2 regions of the Pantoea sp. S18 genome follow, and region 1 is predicted to be linked to the other one. Evidence: predicted binding sites of a transcription regulator. Region 1 holds the regulator's gene; the other holds the start of a gene.

Region 1 (11,595 bases):
ACGATCACGTCCACGATTATCTGTTCGCCGCCAGTATTCCGCTGGTGCTCGCCTCGGCGTTCTATTTTCTCTTCTCGCTAGCCGCCTGGCCTTATCTGCGCAAACCGTTACTGATTGCGCTGGTATTAGTTAGCGCCGCCGCCAATTACTTCATGCACAGTTTTGGCACGGTGATCGACACCAATATGATTCAAAACGTCTTTGAATCCGACCCGCAGGAAGCCGGTGCGCTGATCAGCAGTCGCTATCTACTCTGGATGCTGTTGATGGGGATGGTGCCGGTGGCGCTGATTTGCGGCGTGCGCATCAATAACGGCACGCGCTGGTGGTGGAATCTGCTGCAACGCCTGACGGGCGCACTAGGCGCAATATTAATCATATTGCTGATGGCGGCGCTGTTTTACAAAGATTACGCCTCGCTGATTCGCAACAATAAAAACCTGATCAAGATGATTACTCCGGCCAACGTGGTTAGCGGTACTGGCCACTATGTCGATCAACGCTATCTGCAAGGTAGTCAGGAATTGGTAAAAATTGGCGAGGATGCCCACAAAGGCCCATTAATCTCCGCAGCAACCAAGAAAACGCTGGTGGTGTTAGTGGTGGGTGAAACCGCGCGCGCCGAGAATTTCTCGCTGGGTGGCTACGCGCGTGACACCAATCCGGAGCTGAAAAAACAGCAGGTCATTTACTATCCCAACGCCATTTCCTGTGGCACAGAAACCGCTATATCGGTGCCCTGCATGTTCTCCAATATGCCACGCGTGCATTACGACGCGAATCTGGCGCATCATCAGGAAGGCGTGCTTGATATCCTGGCGCATGCCGGCGTGAGCGTGCTGTGGCGCGAAAACGATGGTGGTTGCAAAGGCGCCTGCGACCGCGTGCCGCACACCGACATGACACAGTGGAAACTGCCGCAATATTGTCACGATGGGTTTTGCCAGGATGATGTGTTGCTGCATCGTCTTGATAACTATATTGATAGCCTGCATAACGACGGCATTATTGTACTGCATCAAATGGGCAGCCACGGTCCAGCCTATTATCAGCGTTATCCGGCTGAGTTCCGCCGTTTTACGCCCACCTGTGACAGCAAACAGATTCAGGATTGCGATCATCAGGCATTGGTGAATACCTACGACAACTCGCTGCTGTATACCGACGCCATGCTGAGCCGCACCATCGATAAGCTCAAAGGCCTGAGCGATCGCTTCAATGTGGCGCTGGTCTATCTCTCCGATCACGGCGAATCACTTGGCGAACGCGGGATATATCTGCACGGTGCGCCTTATATGTTTGCGCCCTCACAGCAAACACACATTCCTCTGCTGATGTGGATGTCACCGGGATACGCGGCGGCGAATCACATCAATGAAGCCTGTTTGCGCCAGCAAGCTGCCGATGCAAAGGTGTCGCAAGATAATCTTTTCCATACGCTTTTAGGCATGTTCAACATCCAGACGCAGCAGTATCAACCGCAGTTGGATATGAACAGATCGTGCCAAACCGCCGCCTGAGGGTTGCGCTAGACTGACTGGTCTAATAACCTGCGACCCATGAACAAGACTCTGCAACGCAACGATACCCGTGAACATCTGCTCGCTATTGGCGAGCAGGTTTGTTTACAGCGCGGCTTTACCGGCATGGGTTTGATCGAGATGCTGGCGCTGGCGGAAGTCACTAAAGGCTCGTTCTACCACTATTTCGGTTCGAAAGAGGCCTTTGGCGTGGCGCTGATTGAGCGCTACTTCGCCCACTTCCAGCAACAGATTGATCAGCAGCTAAATCTGCCCGGTTTACCGCCGAGCGAACGCCTGTTAGCGCATTTCCGCTACGGTGAAAGGCTGTTTATCGAGCAAGGTCATATTGTTGGCTGCCTTGGCGTGAAATTGTCAGCCGAAGTGTGCGATCTCTCCGAGCCCATGCGCGATGCCCTGCAACAAGGTGCCAATGCCATCATCGCTGCCTACACGCGCTGTTTGACTGAGGTAGCCGCTGAGCAGCCGCTGCCGTTTGGGCAAACGCCGCAGCAGCTGGCGCAGCGCTGCTATTTGTTGTGGCTGGGAGCCAGCTTGCAGAGCAAGATTTCCCGAGAGCCGGGTCCGATTAGCCTGGCGCTCGAAACCATCGAACAGTGGCTTATAAGTCACTGATTTTTAAAAATTGTCGTTACTAGACGACCGGTCTTCCTGGAGCAATCAATATGGCGAGTAAGCAGCTGTTCTCCCCACTCAAAGTGGGCGCGATTACCGTACCGAACCGCATTTTTATGGCCCCATTGACGCGCCTGCGCAGCATTGAGCCGGGCGATATTCCGACGCCACTGATGGCAGAATATTATCAGCAGCGCGCCAGTGCCGGTTTGATCATCACCGAAGCCACCCAGATCTCTTTCCAGGCGAAAGGCTATGCCGGTGCGCCGGGTCTGCACACACAGCAGCAAATTGCCGCGTGGAAAATGATTAACGAAGGCATTCATGCCGCTAACGGTCACAGCGCCGTGCAGCTGTGGCACACCGGCCGCATTTCTCATAACAGCGTGCAGCCAGAAGGCAAAGCACCGGTCGCACCTACCGCGCTGGCGGCAGGTACGCGCACTTCCCTGCGCGCTACGGATGGTTCGGTCTACCGTGAAGACACCTCAGTGCCGCGCGAGCTGTCAGTGGCTGAAATTCAGCAAATCGTCAAAGATTTTGGTCAGGCCGCCGCCAATGCGCGCGAAGCCGACTTCGACCTGCTGGAGCTGCACTCCGCGCACGGTTACCTGATGCATCAGTTCCTCGCACCCGGCTCAAATCAGCGTAGCGATGAGTACGGCGGTTCGATTGAGAAACGTGGTCGTTTCGCGCTGGAAGTGGTGGATGCGGCGATTGCTAACTGGTCTGCCGATCGTATCGGTATCCGCGTTTCGCCAATCGGTGCCTTCCAGAATCTGGAAAATGGCCCGGAAGAAGAGAAAGCAGCGTTGTGGTACATCGCCGAGCTGGGCAAACGCGGCATCGCCTATCTGCACCTTTCTGAGCCAGACTGGGCAGGCGGACAGCCATACAGCGATGCATTCCGTGAGAAAGTGCGTGCGCTGTTCCCAGGCGTGATTATCGGTGCCGGTGCCTACACCGTTGAGAAAGCGGATGATCTGATTGCGCGCGGCCTGATTGACGCGGTGGCGTTTGGTCGCGACTTTATCGCTAACCCGGATCTGGTTGCTCGTTTGCAGCAAGATGCGCCACTCAATCCGCAGCGTCCTGAGAGCTTCTACGGCGGCGGCGCGGAAGGCTATACCGATTATCCAACCCTGTAAGAAAATGGCTGCCGCGTCGGATAGGCGGCAGCGTTGTTTCATCAGTGTGTATACTTAGTTGTCTTGTCATTCACTGATGACGTTTTAAAAAAGAGGATGTTATGCGTTTACTTCACACCATGTTACGCGTTGGCGATTTGCAACGTTCTATCGATTTCTACACCCGCGTGCTCGGCATGCGCGTGCTGCGTCAGAGCGAAAACACCGAGTACAAATACACGCTGGCATTCGTTGGCTACACCGAAGAGAGCGAAGGCGCGGTAATTGAGCTGACTTACAACTGGGGCGTGGATAAATACGATCTCGGCAACGCTTACGGCCATATCGCGCTGGGCGTGGACAACGTGGCTGACACCTGCGAACGCATTCGCAGCGCGGGCGGCAACGTGACGCGTGAAGCGGGCCCGGTAAAAGGCGGTTCTACCATTATTGCGTTTGTTGAAGATCCAGACGGCTACAAGATCGAACTGATTGAAAACAAACATGCCGGTCACGGCTTAGGCAACTAAGGTTGCTGGTCAGCCTGCTAATTGCAGGCTGACTTCCCTCTCCTGCTGCACCCTCCTGCGATTTTTGCCATAATGCGCGCTGCCCTATTTATTGCCATGAGATCCTGATGTCTGAATCGAACGCTTTAAACGCTCTCCACCAACGCTTCCGCGGTTTTTATCCTGTTGTGATCGACGTTGAAACCGCAGGTTTCAATGCACAAACCGATGCACTGCTGGAAATTGCAGCCACAACGCTGAAAATGGATGAAGACGGCTGGTTGCACCGCGATGAAACGCTGCATTTCCATGTGGAACCGTTTGAAGGCGCCATTCTGAATCCTGCGGCGCTGGCGTTTACCGGCATCGATCCCACCAATCCGCTGCGCGGTGCGGTAAGCGAATATGAAGCGCTGCATGCGATTTTTAAAATGGTGCGCAAAGGCACCAAAGATAGCGGCTGCAATCGCGCGATTATCGTGGCGCACAATGCCACTTTCGATCTCAACTTCGTGATGGCGGCCGCAGAGCGCGCCAGCCTGAAGCGCAATCCGTTCCACCCTTTTGCTACGTTTGATACCGCAGCGTTAAGTGGTTTGGTGCTGGGGCAAACCGTGTTGGCGAAAGCCTGTAAAGCGGCGGGAATGGAGTTTGATAGTACGCAAGCGCATTCGGCGCTGTATGACACCGAGCAAACCGCGACGCTGTTTTGTGAGTTGGTGAACCGCTGGAAACGTCTGGGCGGCTGGCCGCTGGCTTTCAGTGAAGAATCCGCAGACGACGCGTCTGCCGAGTAAGCAAAGAAAAGGCCGACATTTGTCGGCCTTCTGCATTATTCCGCTTCTTTATACTTCTCAGCGGTCTCTTTCAGCAGTGGCTGAAGTTCACCGCGCTGGAACATCTCAACGATGATGTCGCAGCCGCCGACCAGTTCACCATCTACCCACAGCTGCGGGAAGGTTGGCCAGTTAGCGTATTTTGGCATTTCAGCACGAATGTCCGGGTTCTGCAGAATGTCCACGTATGCGAAACGCTCGCCACACGCAGAAAGCGCCTGCACGGCTTGCGCCGAGAAACCGCAGCTTGGCAGCTTTGGAGAACCTTTCATGTACAGCAGAATCGGGTTTTCTGCGATCTGACGCTGAATTTTTTCAACAGTACTCATTATTGCCTTCCTTAATCTTCTACTTCGTGTTTGTTTATTGTAGCGATTTCGCTCCCGGACTGAAAACGGGATTTTGCGTTTGCACTGGCTAATCGCCATGTTTGTTAAGTTAACGCATGACAAATAACATTTTCATATCATTAATTGGCATTAATAAATTAATAATTAGCAATAGTTTCGCTGCGTTAACCAGCTGAAATCGCTCATTTTTGCTACAGAATCAATCTGGTAACATATTAATGGAAAAAGGCCTTACCTTTTGGAAAAAAAGTGGATTAGAATTGCCTCGGCGCTGATCGCTTGATCAGATTTCTCTCACTTTAACGCAGTCTGCTTTCATTCAGCCTGCTTAACCTGTAACCGGATTATGCGTCTACTAATTACGCTTTTCATACTGGCTTTCGCCCAACTGTTTTTTAATGTGGCTGCTGCATCTCCGCATGCGCCCGTTAATGCCAGTTCGCTTAAAGCAGAGAAAAAGAGCGCACGTGAAGACGAGCGCCGCAAACGACGCCCGGTGAAAACCACCACCAAAAAATCGCGCCTGACTGCTGTTCAAAAATTCAAACTCAAAAAACAGACCAAAACAGAAACCGCGCTGCACAAGACCACCAGCAAAAAATCCCCGCTGAAACTCTCTGCTAAGAAATACGGTCATCAACGTTTAGCGAAGAAAACACCAGAGATCGCCGTCGATGATGAAGCGTTAGCGCTGACCGGCATCAAAATGAGTAAGGCGCACCGCCAGCGTTATCAAAAAGCGCGTGAAACAGCGATGACCAAATTGATGGGCCAACTCGGCAAACCTTATCAGTGGGGCGGCACTTCGCCACACACCGGTTTCGATTGCAGCGGCTTAGTGTGGTACGCCTATAAAGATTTGGTGAAATTCAAATTCCCGCGCACCGCCAATGAGATGTATCACCTGCGCGATGCGGCACCGATTAAGCGTGAAATGCTGGAGAAAGGTGATCTGGTGTTCTTCCGCATTAATAATCGCGGCACCGCCGATCATGTTGGCGTGTATCTCGGCAACGGGAAATTCATTCAGTCGCCGCGTACCGGCAAAGATATTCAGATTAGCGCACTGGGTGAGGATTACTGGCAGAAACACTATGTGGGCGCGCGTCGCATGATGACGCCAAAAACTATTCGCTAACTGTTGCGCAACAATCATAAAAAGCCGGATGCTGTTCTCAGCTCCGGCTTTTTTGTTAATGCATGATCGCGGTAAAGCTGAAGGCGATAATCATCAACAGTGCGCCAACGGTGGTCATTAGCGCCAGCTTCAGGTCGGTATTCATCACAACTCCTTAGTCACACAATTATTAGGGTTAAGGCGATTTTCGCACAGCAATGGGCAAAAATCTCGTGTTATCCGCGCCAGCTTGTTAGAATCGCCGCCTTTCGTTGCGCAACAGATTTTGCGCGTGCTGTATTTACAGCGTGATGAAGTGATTTCGCCTGCTAAAACACACCGTTTTGCCCGCTTTTTTGGGCTATAAAAGCATTAGCAGACGCAAACGTTTAACAATATACTTATCAGTAAGTTGCGATAAGCCCAGGAGTACCATTTTCATGGCAACAATTAAAGATGTCGCAAAACGCGCGGGTGTCTCAACCACCACGGTTTCGCATGTCATCAACAAAACGCGTTTCGTTGCGGAAGAGACGCGTAACGCCGTATGGGAAGCGATCAAAGAATTACACTACTCGCCCAGTGCCGTGGCGCGTAGTCTCAAAGTTAATCACACCAAAACCTTAGGTTTGCTGGCGACCTCCAGCGAAGCGCCCTATTTCGCTGAAATTATCGAAGCGGTGGAGAACCGTTGTTTCGAACGCGGGTACACGCTGATTCTCGGCAATGCGCACAACGATCTGCAAAAGCAGCGTGCTTACCTGTCGATGATGGCGCAAAAGCGCGTCGATGGCTTGCTGGTGATGTGTTCTGAGTATCCAGACGATTTGCTGCAGATGCTGGAAGAGAACCGCAACATTCCCATGGTGGTGATGGATTGGGGTGCATCGCGCGGTGATTTCACCGATACCGTGCAAGACAATGCGTTTCAGGGCGGCTATCTCGCCGGGCGTTATCTGATTGAACGCGGTCATCGAGATATCGGTGCCATTCCCGGCCAGATGGAGCGCAACACCGGCGGCGGCCGTCACGCTGGCTTCCTGCAGGCAATGAACGAAGCGGGCATTACGGTGCGTCCGGAATGGGTAGTTCAGGGCGACTTTGAGCCTGAATCGGGCTATCAGGCGATGCAGCAGATTTTAAATCAGAAACAGCGCCCAACAGCGGTGTTCTGCGGTGGCGATATTATGGCGATGGGCGCGATTTGCGCTGCTGATGAGATGGGTTTGCGCGTACCGCAGGATATCTCAGTCATCGGCTACGATAATGTGCGCAACGCGCGCTATTTCACGCCAGCGCTGACCACCGTGCATCAGCCAAAAGCCGAACTGGGTGAAAAAGCGCTGGAAATGCTACTGGATCGCATCACCAGCAAGCGTGAAGATCCGCAAACCATTGAGGTTCAGCCAACGCTGATTGAGCGCCGTTCGGTGGCGTACGGTCCGTTCCGCGACTATCGCCGCTAAGCCGACAATTCGCTGAGCCATTCGTGGTTCAGCGTTTCGGCATCCCCGAGATAAGCCAGTAACCACTCCAGCGCCGGTGACGCGCGCTGTTCTGACCAGCTGACGCAGCACGGACTGTCCGGAAAGGCCTGCGGCAGTGCCAGTTCCACCAGTTTATGGCTGTCCAGCAGAGGACGCGCCAGATGGCCTGGCGCCATGCCGACGCATAATCCTGCCAGCAAACAATCCATCCCGGTTTCCCACTCTGGCACCACCAGACGTCGCTGATTATCCAGCGTCCATGTCATACGGCGCGGCAACGCACGCGAGGTATCCTCCAGCACCAGCGATGGCCATACTCGCAATGTTTCATCATCCAGCTCCGTGCTGTTAACCAACGGATGATCCGGACTTACAACACAACGCCAGTTCAACGCGCCCATATCCTGAAAGGCAAAACGTCCGCCCACCGGAATCGCCTGGGTTGCGCCAATCGCCACATCAACCCGGCCATCTGCCAATGCATCCCACACGCCGTTAAACACTTCGTAGCTGATAATCAGCTCCATATCGGGAAAGTGGCGATAGAAATCCTTCACTAACTGCCGCGTGCGCTGCGGTTTAACGATGCAATCAACCGCGATGCTTAGCTCCCCGCGCCAGCCATTTGCCAGTTGCTGACACTGTCGACGGGTTGCCAGCATTTTTTTGATAACAGATCGTCCTTCACGTACAAAATGCTCGCCCGCCGGTGTCATCACCACTTCGCGGTGCTGACGCTCAAACAGCGGCACCGCCAGCCAGCTTTCCAGCTGGCGCACGGTATAGCTGACGGCAGAAGGCACACGATGCAGCTCCTGCGCTGCCGCACTAAAACTGCCAGTGCGCGCCACCGCATCCACCACTTCAAGCGCATATTCTGACCACATAATTTTGCCTTCAAAAAATTTAACAGCACTATGCAAATATTAGCGTTTCACAAAGCGCGTTGCATCCTTTTACACTCCCCGGCGTTCAACCTGCCCAAAAGAGAATCACCATGTTGTCGTCTAAAGCATTTATGCCTTATCTCGCCGTGCTCAGCATGCTCGGCTTTCTTGCCACGGATATGTATTTACCCGCCTTTGGCGATATGCAGCGTGATTTCGCGAGCGCACCCGGCACCATCAGCGCCAGCCTGAGTCTGTTTCTCGGCGGTTTCGCCTGTGCCCAGGTATTTTGGGGGCCGCTGTCAGATCGTTACGGCCGTAAACCCATTTTGCTGGCGGGGTTAGCCATCTTCGCCCTTGGTTGTCTGGGGATGCTTTGGGTGACCGATGTCCGCCTGATGCTGGCGCTGCGTTTTGTGCAGGCGATTGGTGTGTGTGCGGCTGCCGTGAGCTGGCAGGCGCTGGTGGTGGATCACTATCCAAAAGCCAAAGCCAATAAAGTGTTTGCCACGATTATGCCGCTGGTTGCGCTGTCTCCGGCGCTGGCACCGCTGCTCGGCGCCTGGCTTATCGGCCACTTCCACTGGCGCAGCATCTTTATCACGCTAACGCTGGTTGCCGTGGTGTTGCTGATCGGTACGCTGCAGTTAACCTCGCCTAAGCGCGAGAAAGTTGCGTCAGGCAAACAACCCGGCTGGTTGACCTTGCTGGGTACTCGCGTTTACAGCGGTAACGTCTTGATCTACTCGGCGTGTTCAGCGAGCTTTTTTGCCTGGCTGACGGGATCACCTTTCATTCTCGCCGCTGCTGGCCTGACGCCGGGCGATATTGGCCTGAGCTATATTCCGCAGACCATTGCGTTTCTGATTGGTGGCTTTGGCTGCCGCACGCTGTTAAATCGTTATCAGGGCGCGCAACTCCTGCCGTGGTTGCTGGTGTTGTATAGCCTGAGCATCCTGAGTCTGTTTGTCATCGCCCTGATGCCTTCCGCGCCGCTGTTTGTATTGTTGATGCCCTTCTGCGGCATGGCGCTGGCCAATGGTGCGATCTATCCGATTGTGGTTGCCAGCGCATTAGCGCCCTTCCCGCACGCCACTGGTAAAGCCGCAGGATTACAGAACTTATTCCAGTTAGGATTATGCTTTGTTGCCAGCCTGCTGGTCTCCGCCGGTCTTGAGCAGGCGCTGTTCAACACCACGTTAGTGATGGTCGCCACCGTGGTACTGGCGTGGGCGGGCTTTGTCTGCCAGCGATCGCTAAACGCACAAAGTGATATTGCCCACACTTCCCGTCCCTGCGAAGATAATCTCTAAGTCAACGCTTTTCGTTAGCAAACTAACGATAACCCGTTGAATATTGACCCACGTGAGCATATACTCTGTGGGTCAGTAATTCTGTATTAAATCAATAATATAAATGTAATACCTTTAGCGACACTGTCGCGGGATGGCGTCTGCACATTATCCGGTGCGGCGACCCACTTTTCTGCTCAAATTCATACCTCTGTACTACGTCGTACAACGTCGGATTTCTGGCGCACGGATTTTCCGTGAGTTCTCTCACAGGTCTTGGGAAATTGGCTATTCTTTTTCTCAGGTTCAGATCGGAAGGTGATGGAGAAGCTATGAGTTCATCTGTTATAGAAGAAGTGAGCCTTGAAGAAAACCATTGGTATCGGATCGTCAATGAACTGCTAGAGCGGGCTGATATTGCAGTTAATGGCACTCGTCCCTGGGATATTCAGGTAAAGCATCCAGATTTTTTTAAACGCGTTCTTGAGGAAGGATCGCTCGGATTAGGTGAAAGTTACATGGATGGTTGGTGGGAGTGCGAACAGCTCGATATGTTCTTCCATCGCGTTTTAAAACACCATCTGGATAAACAATTACCCCGGCATTTTAAAGATACGTTGCGCATCGCCGCCGCGCGTCTCACTAATTTGCAATCAAAAAAACGCGCCTGGATTGTGGGTAAAGAGCATTATGACCTTGGTAATGATCTATTCTCACTGATGCTTGATCCTTATATGCAATATTCCTGCGGCTACTGGAAAGACGCTGATACCCTGGAAAACGCGCAGCAAGCCAAACTGGATATGATATGCCGCAAGTTGGAACTTGAACCGGGTATGATGCTGTTGGATATCGGTTGTGGCTGGGGCGGACTGGCAGAATACGCTGCGCGCCATTATGGCGTCACGGTGCATGGCGTGACTATTTCAGCAGAGCAACAAAAACTGGCACAACAACGCTGTGAAGGACTGGATGTCACTATATTACTGCAGGACTATCGCGACCTGAATAATCAATATGATCGCATCGTTTCTGTCGGTATGTTTGAACATGTCGGGCCGAAAAACTATGCCACTTATTTTGATGTTGCTGACCGCAACCTCAAACCAGACGGCATATTTTTGCTGCACACCATTGGCGCCCTCACCACAGATATGAATGTCGATCCGTGGATTGATAAATATATTTTCCCGAACGGCTGTTTGCCGTCAGTGCGTCAAATCGCTGATGCCAGTGAGCCGCATTTCGTCATGGAAGACTGGCATAACTTTGGCGCAGATTACGATACGACGTTAATGGCATGGTACGAACGTTTTCAGGCGGCGTGGCCGCAGCTGGCTGAGAAATATGGCGAACGTTTTAAACGTATGTTCGACTATTATCTCAACGCCTGCGCCGGTGCGTTTCGTGCCCGTGATATTCAGCTGTGGCAGGTAGTATTCAGTCGTGGCAAGGATGGCGGTTTACGCGTTGCGCGTTAATAAGCTTTGAAATGAATCAAGGCGCCGCATGGCGCCTTTTTTTACGGTATTATTCTGCGCTAGCAATCTGCGCCAGTGCAGCGGCTTCACGCTGCGCTAATACGCGCTCAACCGTTTCCACAATGGCCTGCGTATGCGGATCAATCTCAATATTGACCTTATGACCAAACTTCTTCGCGCCTAAAGTGGTGCGCTCCAGCGTTTCCGGAATCAAATGCACACAGAATTTGCTTTTCGTCACGTCGCCAACGGTCAAACTAATTCCATCGATACCCACGAAACCTTTGTGCAGAATATATTTGATCTGCGTGGCGTCCTGTAATTTAAACCAGATTTCGCGGTTGTTTTCTGAC
Region 2 (11,595 bases), 1.3 Mb from region 1:
TCTGCACGGCGCAGCAGGTCGCAGTACTCTTTCTTCACTTCGCCCAGCACGCGCACGCCCAAACCTGGACCTGGGAACGGGTGACGATACAACATGTCGTACGGCAGGCCGAGTTCCAGACCGATTTTACGCACTTCGTCTTTGAACAGCTCTTTCAGCGGCTCAACCAGGCCCATCTTCATCTCTTTCGGCAAACCGCCCACGTTGTGGTGCGATTTGATTACGTGCGCTTTACCGGTGGCAGAAGCCGCCGATTCAATCACGTCAGGATAGATGGTGCCCTGCGCCAGCCACTTCACGTCTTCCAGACGCAGTGCCTGCTCGTCGAACACTTCAACGAATACGCGGCCGATGATTTTACGTTTGGCTTCTGGGTCGTTCTCGCCCGCCAGCGCATCAAGGAAGCGCGCTTCAGCCGCCACGTGCACGATGTTCAGGCCGAAGTGGTCGCCAAACATGTCGAGCACTTGCTCAGCTTCGTTCAGACGCAGCAAACCGTTGTCGACGAACACGCAGGTCAGACGCTCGCCGATGGCGCGGTGCAGCAGCATCGCGGTCACAGAAGAGTCCACACCGCCAGACAGGCCGAGGATCACTTTGTCTTCGCCAACCTGCTGACGAATACGCTCAACCGCATCTTCGATGATTTTGGCTGGTGTCCACAGCGCTTCGCAGCCGCAGATATCACGAATGAAACGCTCAAGCATGCGCAGGCCCTGACGCGTGTGCGTCACTTCCGGGTGGAACTGCACGCCGTAGAATTTCTTCTCTTCGTTCGCCATGATGGCGAACGGGCAGGTTTCGGTGCTGGCAACGGTTTCGAAACCGGCTGGGATGGCGGTGACTTTGTCGCCGTGGCTCATCCACACATCCAGCAGCGGTTTACCTGCTGCGCTAATCGCATCTTCGATGTCACGCACCAGCGCGCTCTGGGTCAGCACTTCAACCTGCGCATAACCAAATTCACGCTCGTTAGAGCCTTCTACTTTGCCGCCCAGTTGCATCGCCATGGTCTGCATGCCGTAGCAAACGCCCAACACAGGCACGCGGGCGTTAAACACGTATTCCGGGGCACGCGGGCTGTTCAGCTCGGTGGTGCTCTCCGGACCGCCAGAGAGAATGATGCCGTTCGGGTTGAACTGGCGAATTTGCTCTTCGGTGACATCCCACGCCCAGAGCTCGCAGTAAACACCCAGTTCGCGCACGCGGCGCGCAACCAGCTGCGTATACTGAGAACCAAAATCGAGGATCAAAATACGATGTTTATGAATATTTTCAGTCGTCATTGAGGCGTTTCCATTGGGATGGACTTAATAATAAAAGCGCCCGGCGGGTGCCGGGCGCTAAATTTTACGGGATTATGAACCCATGCGGTAGTTTGGTGACTCTTTGGTGATGGTCACATCATGCACGTGGCTTTCATTGATGCCCGCGCCGCTGATACGCACGAACTCCGCTTTGGTACGCAGATCGTCGATGGTTGGGCAACCGGTCAGGCCCATGCAAGAGCGCAAGCCGCCCATCTGCTGGTGCACGATCTCTTTCAGGCGGCCTTTATAGGCAACGCGACCTTCGATACCTTCCGGTACCAGTTTGTCCGCGGCGTTATCGCTCTGGAAGTAACGGTCTGAAGAACCTTTAGACATCGCGCCCAGTGAACCCATACCGCGATAAGACTTGAACGAACGGCCCTGATACAGCTCGATTTCGCCCGGAGACTCTTCGGTACCGGCCAGCATTGAACCAACCATAACGGCCGCTGCGCCTGCTGCAATCGCTTTTGCGATATCGCCAGAGAAGCGGATACCGCCATCAGCGATAACTGGAATGCCGGTGCCTTCCAGCGCGGCAACTGCATCAGAAACTGCGGTGATCTGTGGAACGCCAACGCCGGTAACGATACGTGTGGTACAAATTGAGCCAGGGCCGATACCCACTTTCACCGCGCTCACGCCTGCCTGTGCCAGCGCCAGTGCGCCTGCGCCAGTAGCGACGTTGCCGCCGATGATTTCCAGGTTCGGATATTTTGCACGGGTTTCACGAATACGCTGCAGTACGCCTTCTGAGTGACCGTGTGACGAGTCAATCAGCAGCACGTCAACACCGGCAGCAACCAGCGCATCAACGCGCTCTTCGTTGCCTGCACCAGCGCCAACAGCAGCACCCACGCGCAGACGGCCTTCCGCATCTTTACAGGCGTTAGGTTTACGTTCGGCTTTCTGGAAATCTTTAACGGTGATCATGCCCAGCAGGTGGAAGCTGTCATCAACAACCAGCGCTTTCTCAACACGTTTTTCATGCATTTTGTGCAGCACAACTTCGCGTGCTTCACCCTCTTTCACCGTTACCAGACGCTCTTTCGGGGTCATCACCGCAGAAACCGGCAAGGTCAGGTCGGTAACAAAACGCACGTCACGGCCAGTGATGATGCCCACCAGCTCGTTCTCGGTGTTCACTACCGGATAACCGGCGAAGCCGTTACGCTCGGTCAGCTCTTTCACCGCAGCCAGCGCGGTGGTTGGTAGCACGGTTTGCGGATCGGTAACTACGCCGCTTTCGTGTTTTTTCACCTTACGAACTTCGTCCGCCTGGCGCTCAATTGACATGTTTTTGTGAATAAAGCCCAAACCACCTTCCTGCGCCAGCGCAATGGCCAGACCGGCTTCGGTCACGGTGTCCATGGCAGCAGAGAGCATTGGGATGTTCAGACGGATATTTTTCGTCAGTTGAGTGCTGAGATCAGCGGTGTTCGGTAAGACAGTGGAGTGAGCGGGAACGAGCAGAACGTCGTCAAATGTGAGGGCTTCTTTAGCGATTCTTAACATTGCAATATCTCCACCTGGGGGCGATTAAAACAGATAAAATATTGCCGCGGCATTATACAGGCCGAAACCGATTGCCTCCAGTGTTTTTTCAGAAAATGTCTTGATCCTCAGGGCAAGCAATGTAGTATCAGTTGATTAACCCTCTGATTTAAAATTTGATCTACATCACATGTCGCTACCGCCAACCGCCAATATTTTTACTGTCAGCCGCCTGAACACCACGGTGCGCCAACTGCTGGAAAATGAGATGGGCCTGGTGTGGCTCAGTGCTGAAATTTCAAATTTCACTCAGCCCTCTTCCGGTCATTGGTACTTCACGTTGAAGGATGATGGCGCACAAGTGCGCTGCGCGATGTTCCGTAACAGTAATCGCCGCGTCACCTTCCGTCCTCAGCATGGCCAGCAAGTTTTAGTGCGCGCCAGCATCACGCTGTATGAGCCGCGCGGCGATTATCAGCTGATTATCGAAAGCATGCATCCCGCCGGTGAAGGCTTGCTGCAGCAGCAATTTGAACAGTTGAAAGCGCGTTTGGCTGCAGAAGGCTTATTTGATCAACAGTTCAAGCAGCCGCTGCCGGATCCGGCGCGTCAGGTTGGCGTGATTACCTCCGCTACCGGCGCGGCGCTGCACGACGTACTACGCGTACTGCATCGACGCGATCCCTCCTTGCCGGTGATTATTTATCCAACGGCGGTGCAAGGCGTAGATGCGCCAGCCAGCATTGTGCGTGCCATTGAGCTGGCCAACCAGCGCGATGAGTGTGACGTGCTGATCGTGGGCCGTGGCGGCGGTTCGCTGGAAGATTTATGGAGTTTCAATGACGAACGCGTGGCGCGGGCGATTTTTGCCAGCCGCTTGCCGATCGTCAGCGCCGTTGGGCATGAAACCGATGTCACTATCGCTGACTTCGTAGCGGATTTACGCGCGCCAACGCCTTCTGCTGCGGCAGAATTGGTGAGCCGTAATCAACTCGAACTGTTGCGCCGTTTGCAGTCGCAGCAGCAGCGCATGGAGATGGCGATGGATTTCTATCTGGCACAGCAACAGCGTCGCTTCACGCGCATCCAGCACCGTTTGCAGCAGCAGCATCCGCAGCTGCGTTTGGCACGTCAGCAGACCGCGCTCTTCCAGCTGCAGCGTCGTCTCGGTGAAGCGATGGACCAGCGCCTGCGGGTGGCTAATCGTCAGCAGGATCGCCTGCTGCAACGCCTCAATGCCCTGCAGCCGCAGGGACGTATTCTGCGCGCTCAGCAGCAGCTGCAGCAGTGGCACTATCGCTTACAGCAGGGCATGGAAAAGCAGCTCAATCACAATCGTCAGCGCTTTGGCACGCTGGCAGCACAACTGGAAGGCGTGAGCCCGCTGGCGACGCTGGCGCGTGGCTTCAGCGTCACTACTGACACGCAAGGTCAGGTGGTGAAGAAAACCCAGCAGCTAAGTAAAGGCGACTTGCTACGCACCCGGCTGGACGATGGCTGGGTGGAAAGCCAGGTTACCGCTCTCGAACCACAGAAATCCCGGAGCCGTAAAGCACGTTCATAGTATGAAAACTATACTTTCTGGCACATTCGTTAAAGAGCCAGGGAGATTGGTATGTCTTACAGCGTTATCCCACCCTACATTCTGCGCAATATCATTGATAATTGCTCCGGCGCGCAACAAGACTACGCGCGCCGCACCCTCACCCACGTCCAGCACTTAATGGGCGAACACAATGCTAAACCGGCAAGCACCGCCACAGCGCAGCCTGGCACGGTGCTGCGGGCTATCTACGACGCCGAAGGAACACAAAATCTGCCCGGCACTTTGGTGCGCGACGAAGGCCAGCCGGGAAATGGTGATGTCGCAGCCGAAGAGGCGTGGAACTATCTCGGCATTACCTACGATTTCTTTTGGCAAACCTACCAACGCAACTCGCTGGACAACAAAGGCCTCAAGCTCGATGGCACCGTGCATTACGGTAAGGAGTACCAGAACGCCTTCTGGAACGGGCAGCAGATGGTGTTTGGTGACGGCGACGGCGAGATTTTCAATCGCTTCACCATCGCGCTGGATGTTGTGGCGCACGAGCTGACGCACGGCGTGACGGAAACCGAAGCGGGATTGATCTATTTCCAACAGGCAGGTGCGCTGAACGAATCGATGTCTGACGTGTTTGGCTCGCTGGTGAAGCAATTCCACCTCAAGCAAAGTGCCGATCAGGCCGACTGGATCATTGGCGAAGGTTTGCTGGCGCAGGGCATCAACGGGCGCGGATTGCGATCGATGTCATCACCCGGCACCGCCTACGATGATCCGGTGCTGGGCAAAGATCCGCAACCAGCCGATATGGCTCACTACATCGAAACACGTGACGACAACGGCGGCGTGCATCTCAACTCGGGTATTCCCAATCGCGCCTTCTATCTCGCCGCTAAAGCGCTGGACGGCTTCGCGTGGGAACAGGCGGGTCAAGCCTGGTACGACACGCTGTGCGACAAAACGCTGCCGCAGGATGCCGATTTCAGCACCTTTGCACGCTTTACCGTGCAGCACGCGAAACAGCGGTTCAACAACTCAGTGGCGGAGAAGATCCAATCCGCCTGGCAGCAGGTGGGCGTAAAATGGACATCCAACTGACCGATGACGCAATAATCGAGCTGGCGCGGGAAGGCGGTATCGCTTTTATTCCCAAACTACGCGGCGAACGGCGCTTTGCACTGGCGGAGCTGCCGGAACCGCAAAAGCAGCGCGTCTGCGAGGTGCTGGAACAGGCAATGCCGCTGGGCGAACCGGAAGATCAGGCGGCAAATATCGGTCGCGGCGATCAGCGCTATTACCGCATTCAAATCACCTATGCGACACACCGTGAGGCGGCAAGCTTAGTGATTTTAATTCCTGAACAACTGGCGCCACCCGAGCTGCAATCGCTGTGGCGAGACGGTGAATAGGTTATCAGAGATCTCTCAAGGCAGAGCGTAACTGGTTGACTATACTCATTATGTGGCTAGCTAGTCCACGTCGAAGAAAACACCCTTAGATGAGGTCTCTGCTATGACACAAAAAAAGCAACGAGGTGGTGCCGGGAACTTTGCAGAGGACCCGGAGCGCGCCAGGGAAGCAGGTAGTGCTGGCGGCAAAGTCAGCGGGGGTAATTTCAGAAACGATCCTGAAAGAGCCAGGGAAGCTGGAAGAAAAGGAGGTCAAAAAAGCCGTCGCCCTTCCAAGCAGCAGTAATTAAGGTGCCTTAAAGGAAGTGATGTGCCACGGATGGTTAAAAAAAAGGCCGACATCATGATGTCGGCCTTTCTCGTATTGAGAACTTACTTGCTGTCTGGCAGCGCGTAAGCAATCACATAATCACCACGGTCTGGCGACTGACGTGCGCCGCCTGCGGAGATCAGGATGTACTGTTTGCCGGTTTTCGGCGATACGTAGCTGATTGGACCGCCCTGGCTGCCAACTGGCAGACGTGCTTTCCACACTTCTTTACCGGTTGAGCTATCGAAAGCGCGCAGATAGTAATCCTGCGTACCGGCGATGAACACCAGGCCGCCCTGCGTTGCCAGCGTGCCGCCTAAGGTCGGCATACCAATTGGCATCTTCGCGCGCATTTTAATACCAAACGGACCGGTATCTTCAACGGTACCAACCGGCACCTGCCATACGATCTGACGGGTTTTCATGTCAATCGCCGACAGCGTACCGAACGGCGGAGCCTGGCACGGAATGCCCAGCGGCGACATGAAGCGGTTTTTGTTAACCGCGTACGGTGTGCCTTTAAGCGGAACCGCACCCATACCGGTGTTGATGGCTTCGCCACCGTTGCTGGCTGCAGTCTTGCTGGTGTCTTGTGGGATCATCTGTACCCACAGGCCGAGACGCATGTCGTTGACAAACATGTACTGGTTGTTCGGGTCAAACGAGATACCGCCCCAGTTCATACCGCCCAGCGAACCTGGGAAGCTGAGGGATTTATCAGTATCCGGCACGGTGAACAGACCATCGTAACGCATGCCTTTAAAGGCAATACGGCACGCCAGCTGATCAAACGGCGTTGCGCCCCACATATCCGACTCACTCATTTTCTGGTTGCCGATGTTTGGCATTTCCACTGAGTGCGGCTGAGTTTTGGTGTACTGCTCGTTCGGGATGTGACCCTGCGGCATCGGCAGCTCTTCAACTTTGGTCAAAGGCTTGCCGGTCAGGCGGTCCAGCACCCAAATCATGCCGGTTTTCGCCCCGATAACAACGGCTGGCTTGTTGGTGCCATCCTTCATCGGGAAGTCTACCAGGCTCGGCTGCATTGGCAGGTCGAAGTCCCACAGATCGTTATGCACGGTCTGATAAACCCACTTCTGCTTACCGGTGGTGGCATCCAACGCCAGGATTGATGCGCCGTAGGTGTGATCCAGTTTGGTACGGTTCGCACCCCACAGATCCACTGACGAGCTACCCATTGGCAGGAACACGGTGTTCATTGCCGGATCGTAAGACATTGGCGCCCACGAGTTCGGCGTACTGCGGGTGTAATCTTTACCCGGCATCAGCACCGCATTGGGGTCATCGTTGCCTGGGTCAAACGCCCAACGCATCTGACCGGTGATAACGTCGAAACCACGCAGCACGCCGCCAGGCATGTCGGTCTGTACGTTATCCGCAACACGGCCGCCCACAACAACGGTGGTACCGGCCATCGCTGGCGGTGAAGTCAGCTGATACTGCGGATCTGGCGCACTGCCGAGACCGGTTTTCAGGTCAACCACACCGTGCGTACCGAAGGTGTCGCACAGCTCACCGTTATCAGCGTTGATAGCAATCAGACGCGCATCGATGGTGTTCATCAGAATACGACGCTGACAGGTATCGCCCGCAGGCAGCACAGCGGCAGTCACCGGCGTTGAGCCCGGCTCTGTTGGCTGCTGCAGCGGTTTAGTCGCATCGAAATAGGCTAAGCCACGGCAGCGGTTCCACACTTCTGCCTGCGCGTTGATTTCGCGTTTCCAGATTTCCTTACCGCTGTCTGCTGCAACCGCAATCACATTGTTGTGCGGGGTGCACAGGAACAGCGTATTGCCGACCTGCAGTGGAGTTTGCTGATCTTCCGCACCGTTACCGGTTGGGCTGATTGGCGTGTCACCGGTGTGGAAAGTCCAGGCGACCTGTAAGTCTTTCACGTTGTCGCGGGTAATCTGATCGATGGCAGCGAAGCGGTCGCCACCCGGCGTACGGCCGTAGCTGCTCCAGTCTTGCTGAGGTTTTGATTTATCGACCGGAATCAGCGGCAGCTGTTTACCGTCAAACGCCACGGTAGGATGCGGCTGGAACATCTGCACGAAGGTCGCCACCATGCCCACCGCGATCACCGCAGAGAGCACATAAGAGGCTTTCGCCAGAGAGCTTTTGCCTTCGCTTTTACGCAGGGCTGGCCAGGTGAGGAATGCAAACAGCATCAAGCCGGCTGGCACCATCAAACGTGATACCAGCGGCCAGAAATGCAAGCCCGCATCAAACAGTGACCAAATCAACGTGCCAGCAAACACCAGAATAAACAGGGTGACGGCGGATGACTTGCGACGGAAGAACTGAATGGCCGACAGCAGCATGACGATACCGGCGATGAGGAAGTACCAGCTGCCGCCCAGCGCAACCAGCTTGCCGCCGCCGATAGCGAAGAACAAGCCGATAGCCAGCAGGACCAGGCCAAACAGTACGGACCAGATGCTCAGCCCTTTGCCGGGACGAGCGGAATTTTCTGCCATAACAAAAACTCTCCTGAAAAAATAAAGCGCTGGCGCCAGTAAATCTGTGGCAGCCGATAACAAGGCTCCAGCCGCAGCGGGAGACAGGAATAATTCCGTTACGCTTTATTTTATATCTATTGGTACGGGTGCAATGCCCGTGATTCGGCGCTTGTGAGCGAGGACACAACGCAGGTGAGAGTGATTCTCGCTACAAGGCGGCAGGATTGTACCACCTGGTACAATAAAAAGTGAATATCCATAACGCGGCAGTCACTGGTTAATAGCATTTTTGCTACAAATCCAGTCGTAAGCTATTAATAAATATGACGGCGTATCGTGACTTTTCTTATTGCGATGTTAAGTCGGGGATGAATTCGACACGTTTTTTGGAAATAAGTCCGTCGCCGTGCTGGCAGAAGTAGTCCACCGCACCGCAGGCTTTCAGCACCTGCAACGGTTGGTGGCAATCCGGGCATGAGGCGATGTGTGCGAAATGACGTTCACAGCTGGGGCAGTCAAAACCGGTTTCATTGTGAGTGAGTAGTTGCTGACAGGCTGGGCAGGAAAAATTCATCAATTGTCCTCTGCGCTTTGGATGGCGGTCGCCATGAATGGCGACCCTACGAGTTACAGGTTCATAAAAAAGGGCCCTGCTGGGCCCTTCTCATGTTAACGCTTGTTCTTCTTCAGATGCGACATCAGACGCTGACGTTTACGCTGCTGCGTTGGCGTCAACAGATTGCGCTTGCCCGCGTACGGGTTATCGCCCTCTTTGAACTGAATGCGAATCGGCGTGCCCATCACGTTGAGTGAACGACGGAAGTAGTTCATCAGGTAACGCTTGTAGGAATCGGCCAGATCTTTCACCTGGTTGCCGTGAATCACCACGATTGGCGGGTTATAACCACCGGCGTGCGCATACTTTAGCTTCACGCGGCGACCACGCACCAATGGCGGCTGGTGATCGTCGGCGGCCATGGTCATGATGCGCGTCAGCATTGCGGTGCCCACACGTTTGGTGGAGCAGTCGTAGGCTTCAGTCACCGATTCGAACAGGTTGCCGACGCCGCTGCCGTGCAGGGCTGAAATGAAGTGGATGCGCGCAAAATCGATAAAGCCCAGGCGGAAGTCCAACATCTCTTTGACTTCATCTCTGGCTTCCTGCGTCATGCCATCCCACTTGTTGACCACAATTACCAGTGAGCGCCCACTATTCAGGATAAAGCCGAGCAGCGAGAGATCCTGATCGGAAATTCCGGCACGCGCATCAATCACCAGCATCACAACGTTAGCGTCTTCGATCGCTTGCAACGTTTTAATAACTGAGAATTTCTCGACAGTTTCGGTGATTTTACCGCGCTTACGTACACCAGCAGTATCAATCAGCACATACTCACGATCATCGCGTTCCATCGGAATATAGATGCTGTCACGCGTGGTGCCCGGCATGTCGAAGACCACGACACGGTCTTCGCCAAGAATACGGTTAGTTAGCGTTGACTTACCCACATTCGGGCGGCCAACGATAGCGAGTTTGATCGGCAGTGTGGTAGGGTCGAAGTCTTCTTCTTCCTCTTCCTCCAGCGCCTTCTCAGTCTCTTCTTCTAAATCGGCCCAATAGGCGGCGTTCTCTTCTTCTTCGGTGAGTTCGACTTCTGGAACGATTTCTTCCATCCACGGCAACAGTGCGGTTTCCAGCAGGCTGTTAACGCCACGGCCATGCGAAGCCGCAATGGCGTGAATCTCACCTAAGCCCAGCGCATAGAAATCCAGCACCGCTGCTTCCGGGTCGATACCGTCAGTTTTGTTGGCGACCACAAAGGTGGCTTTCTCACGCGCACGCAGATGATTGGCGATTTGCTGATCCGCCGGCATCACGCCCGCGCGCGCATCCACCATAAACAGCACCACATCGGCTTCTTCAATCGCCAGCAGCGACTGCTCCGCCATGCGGTTTTCAACGCCCTCTTCGGTGCCATCGATACCGCCGGTATCAATAACAATGAATTCGCGCCCTTCCACTTCGGCGCGACCATATTTGCGATCGCGAGTCAGTCCAGGAAAATCCGCCACCAGCGCATCACGTGTGCGTGTTAAACGGTTAAATAGCGTAGATTTTCCCACATTGGGACGCCCAACCAGCGCGACCACAGGTACCATAACACTTGCCTCAGTTTTTAAAATAATTCGCCCGAATGGCGTGATTATAACGACATTTGACGCCAGGCGTCAGGCTGAAGGCGCAAAGAATACCATGCCTGACTAAAAACGAAACGGCCCCTGACGAATCAGGAGCCGTGTAAGCGAGCGGGAAACGGGTTCCCGCAGAGCCAATTCCTTAACGGGTGATGGCGTAAACTTCTCCGCCTTTCGCCTGGATCAGCAGCTTGTCACCGGCGACAACCGGTTCAGTCTGGAAGCCATCGCTGTCCAGTTTCTGCTGCGCCACGAAGCGGCCGTCAAGGGTGTTGATCCAATGCAGATAACCTTCACTATCGCCCACCACCAGATAACCGTTGAACAGCACCGGCGAGGTCAGATTACGATGCAGCAGATCGCTTTGACGCCAGATGGCCACGCCACCGTCAGCATTCAGGGCAATCACGCGATCATCCTGATCGACCAGATAGATACGACCCGCATCCACCACCATGTCTTTCACGCCGCCAATTTCGCGCTTCCACAGAACCTGACCAGAACGCAGTTCCAGTGCGGTGAGGTTGCCGTTATACGCCAGCGCATAAATCACACCGTTTACCACAACTGGCGTGGTATCGACGTCGCTCAGGCGATCGATTTCCGTTGCGCCGCTTGGCTGCGAAATACGCTGCTGCCAAATCAGCTGACCTTGGTTGACGATGACTGCGCTCACGCGGCCATTGTCGCCACCGACGATTGCGCCACCAAAGGCCACGGTCGGAGCCGATTCACCGCGCAGTGACAGCGCAGGCATATCGAGGTTGACGGTCCATTTGATTACGCCAGTGCTCTGATCAAGACCTTGCAACATACCGTTGCTGGTGTGGATCAGCACTAAACCGTCGCT

What was found. The regulator PurR, encoded in region 1, represses purine synthesis genes. The targets are predictions, from matches to a motif close to CANGCAAACGTTTGCNTG.
Positions count from the first base shown of each region.
Region 2: the regulator PurR is predicted to act here: its motif matches at 2,886-2,903, upstream of guaB (IMP dehydrogenase).

Region 1 covers NZ_CP142688.1:1,866,616-1,878,210, reverse strand. Annotated here, with positions in the region: gene eptA (phosphoethanolamine transferase EptA) at 1-1,520, shown strand, start outside; gene VIJ98_RS08715 (TetR/AcrR family transcriptional regulator) at 1,560-2,156, shown strand; gene VIJ98_RS08710 (alkene reductase) at 2,207-3,304, shown strand; gene gloA (lactoylglutathione lyase) at 3,406-3,813, shown strand; gene rnt (ribonuclease T) at 3,921-4,589, shown strand; gene VIJ98_RS08695 (Grx4 family monothiol glutaredoxin) at 4,625-4,960, opposite strand; gene VIJ98_RS08690 (C40 family peptidase) at 5,325-6,116, shown strand; gene VIJ98_RS08685 (YnhF family membrane protein) at 6,172-6,261, opposite strand; gene purR (HTH-type transcriptional repressor PurR) at 6,536-7,561, shown strand; gene punR (DNA-binding transcriptional activator PunR) at 7,558-8,469, opposite strand; gene punC (purine nucleoside transporter PunC) at 8,580-9,782, shown strand; gene cfa (cyclopropane fatty acyl phospholipid synthase) at 10,094-11,242, shown strand; gene VIJ98_RS08660 (riboflavin synthase) at 11,292-11,595, opposite strand, start outside.
Region 2 covers NZ_CP142688.1:3,127,569-3,139,163, forward strand. Annotated here, with positions in the region: gene guaA (glutamine-hydrolyzing GMP synthase) at 1-1,286, opposite strand, end outside; gene guaB (IMP dehydrogenase) at 1,359-2,825, opposite strand; gene xseA (exodeoxyribonuclease VII large subunit) at 2,995-4,368, shown strand; gene VIJ98_RS14480 (M4 family metallopeptidase) at 4,420-5,445, shown strand; gene VIJ98_RS14485 (protealysin inhibitor emfourin) at 5,430-5,756, shown strand; gene VIJ98_RS14490 (general stress protein) at 5,860-6,042, shown strand; gene VIJ98_RS14495 (glucose/quinate/shikimate family membrane-bound PQQ-dependent dehydrogenase) at 6,129-8,567, opposite strand; gene VIJ98_RS14500 (zinc ribbon domain-containing protein) at 8,896-9,123, opposite strand; gene der (ribosome biogenesis GTPase Der) at 9,219-10,709, opposite strand; gene bamB (outer membrane protein assembly factor BamB) at 10,888-11,595, opposite strand, start outside.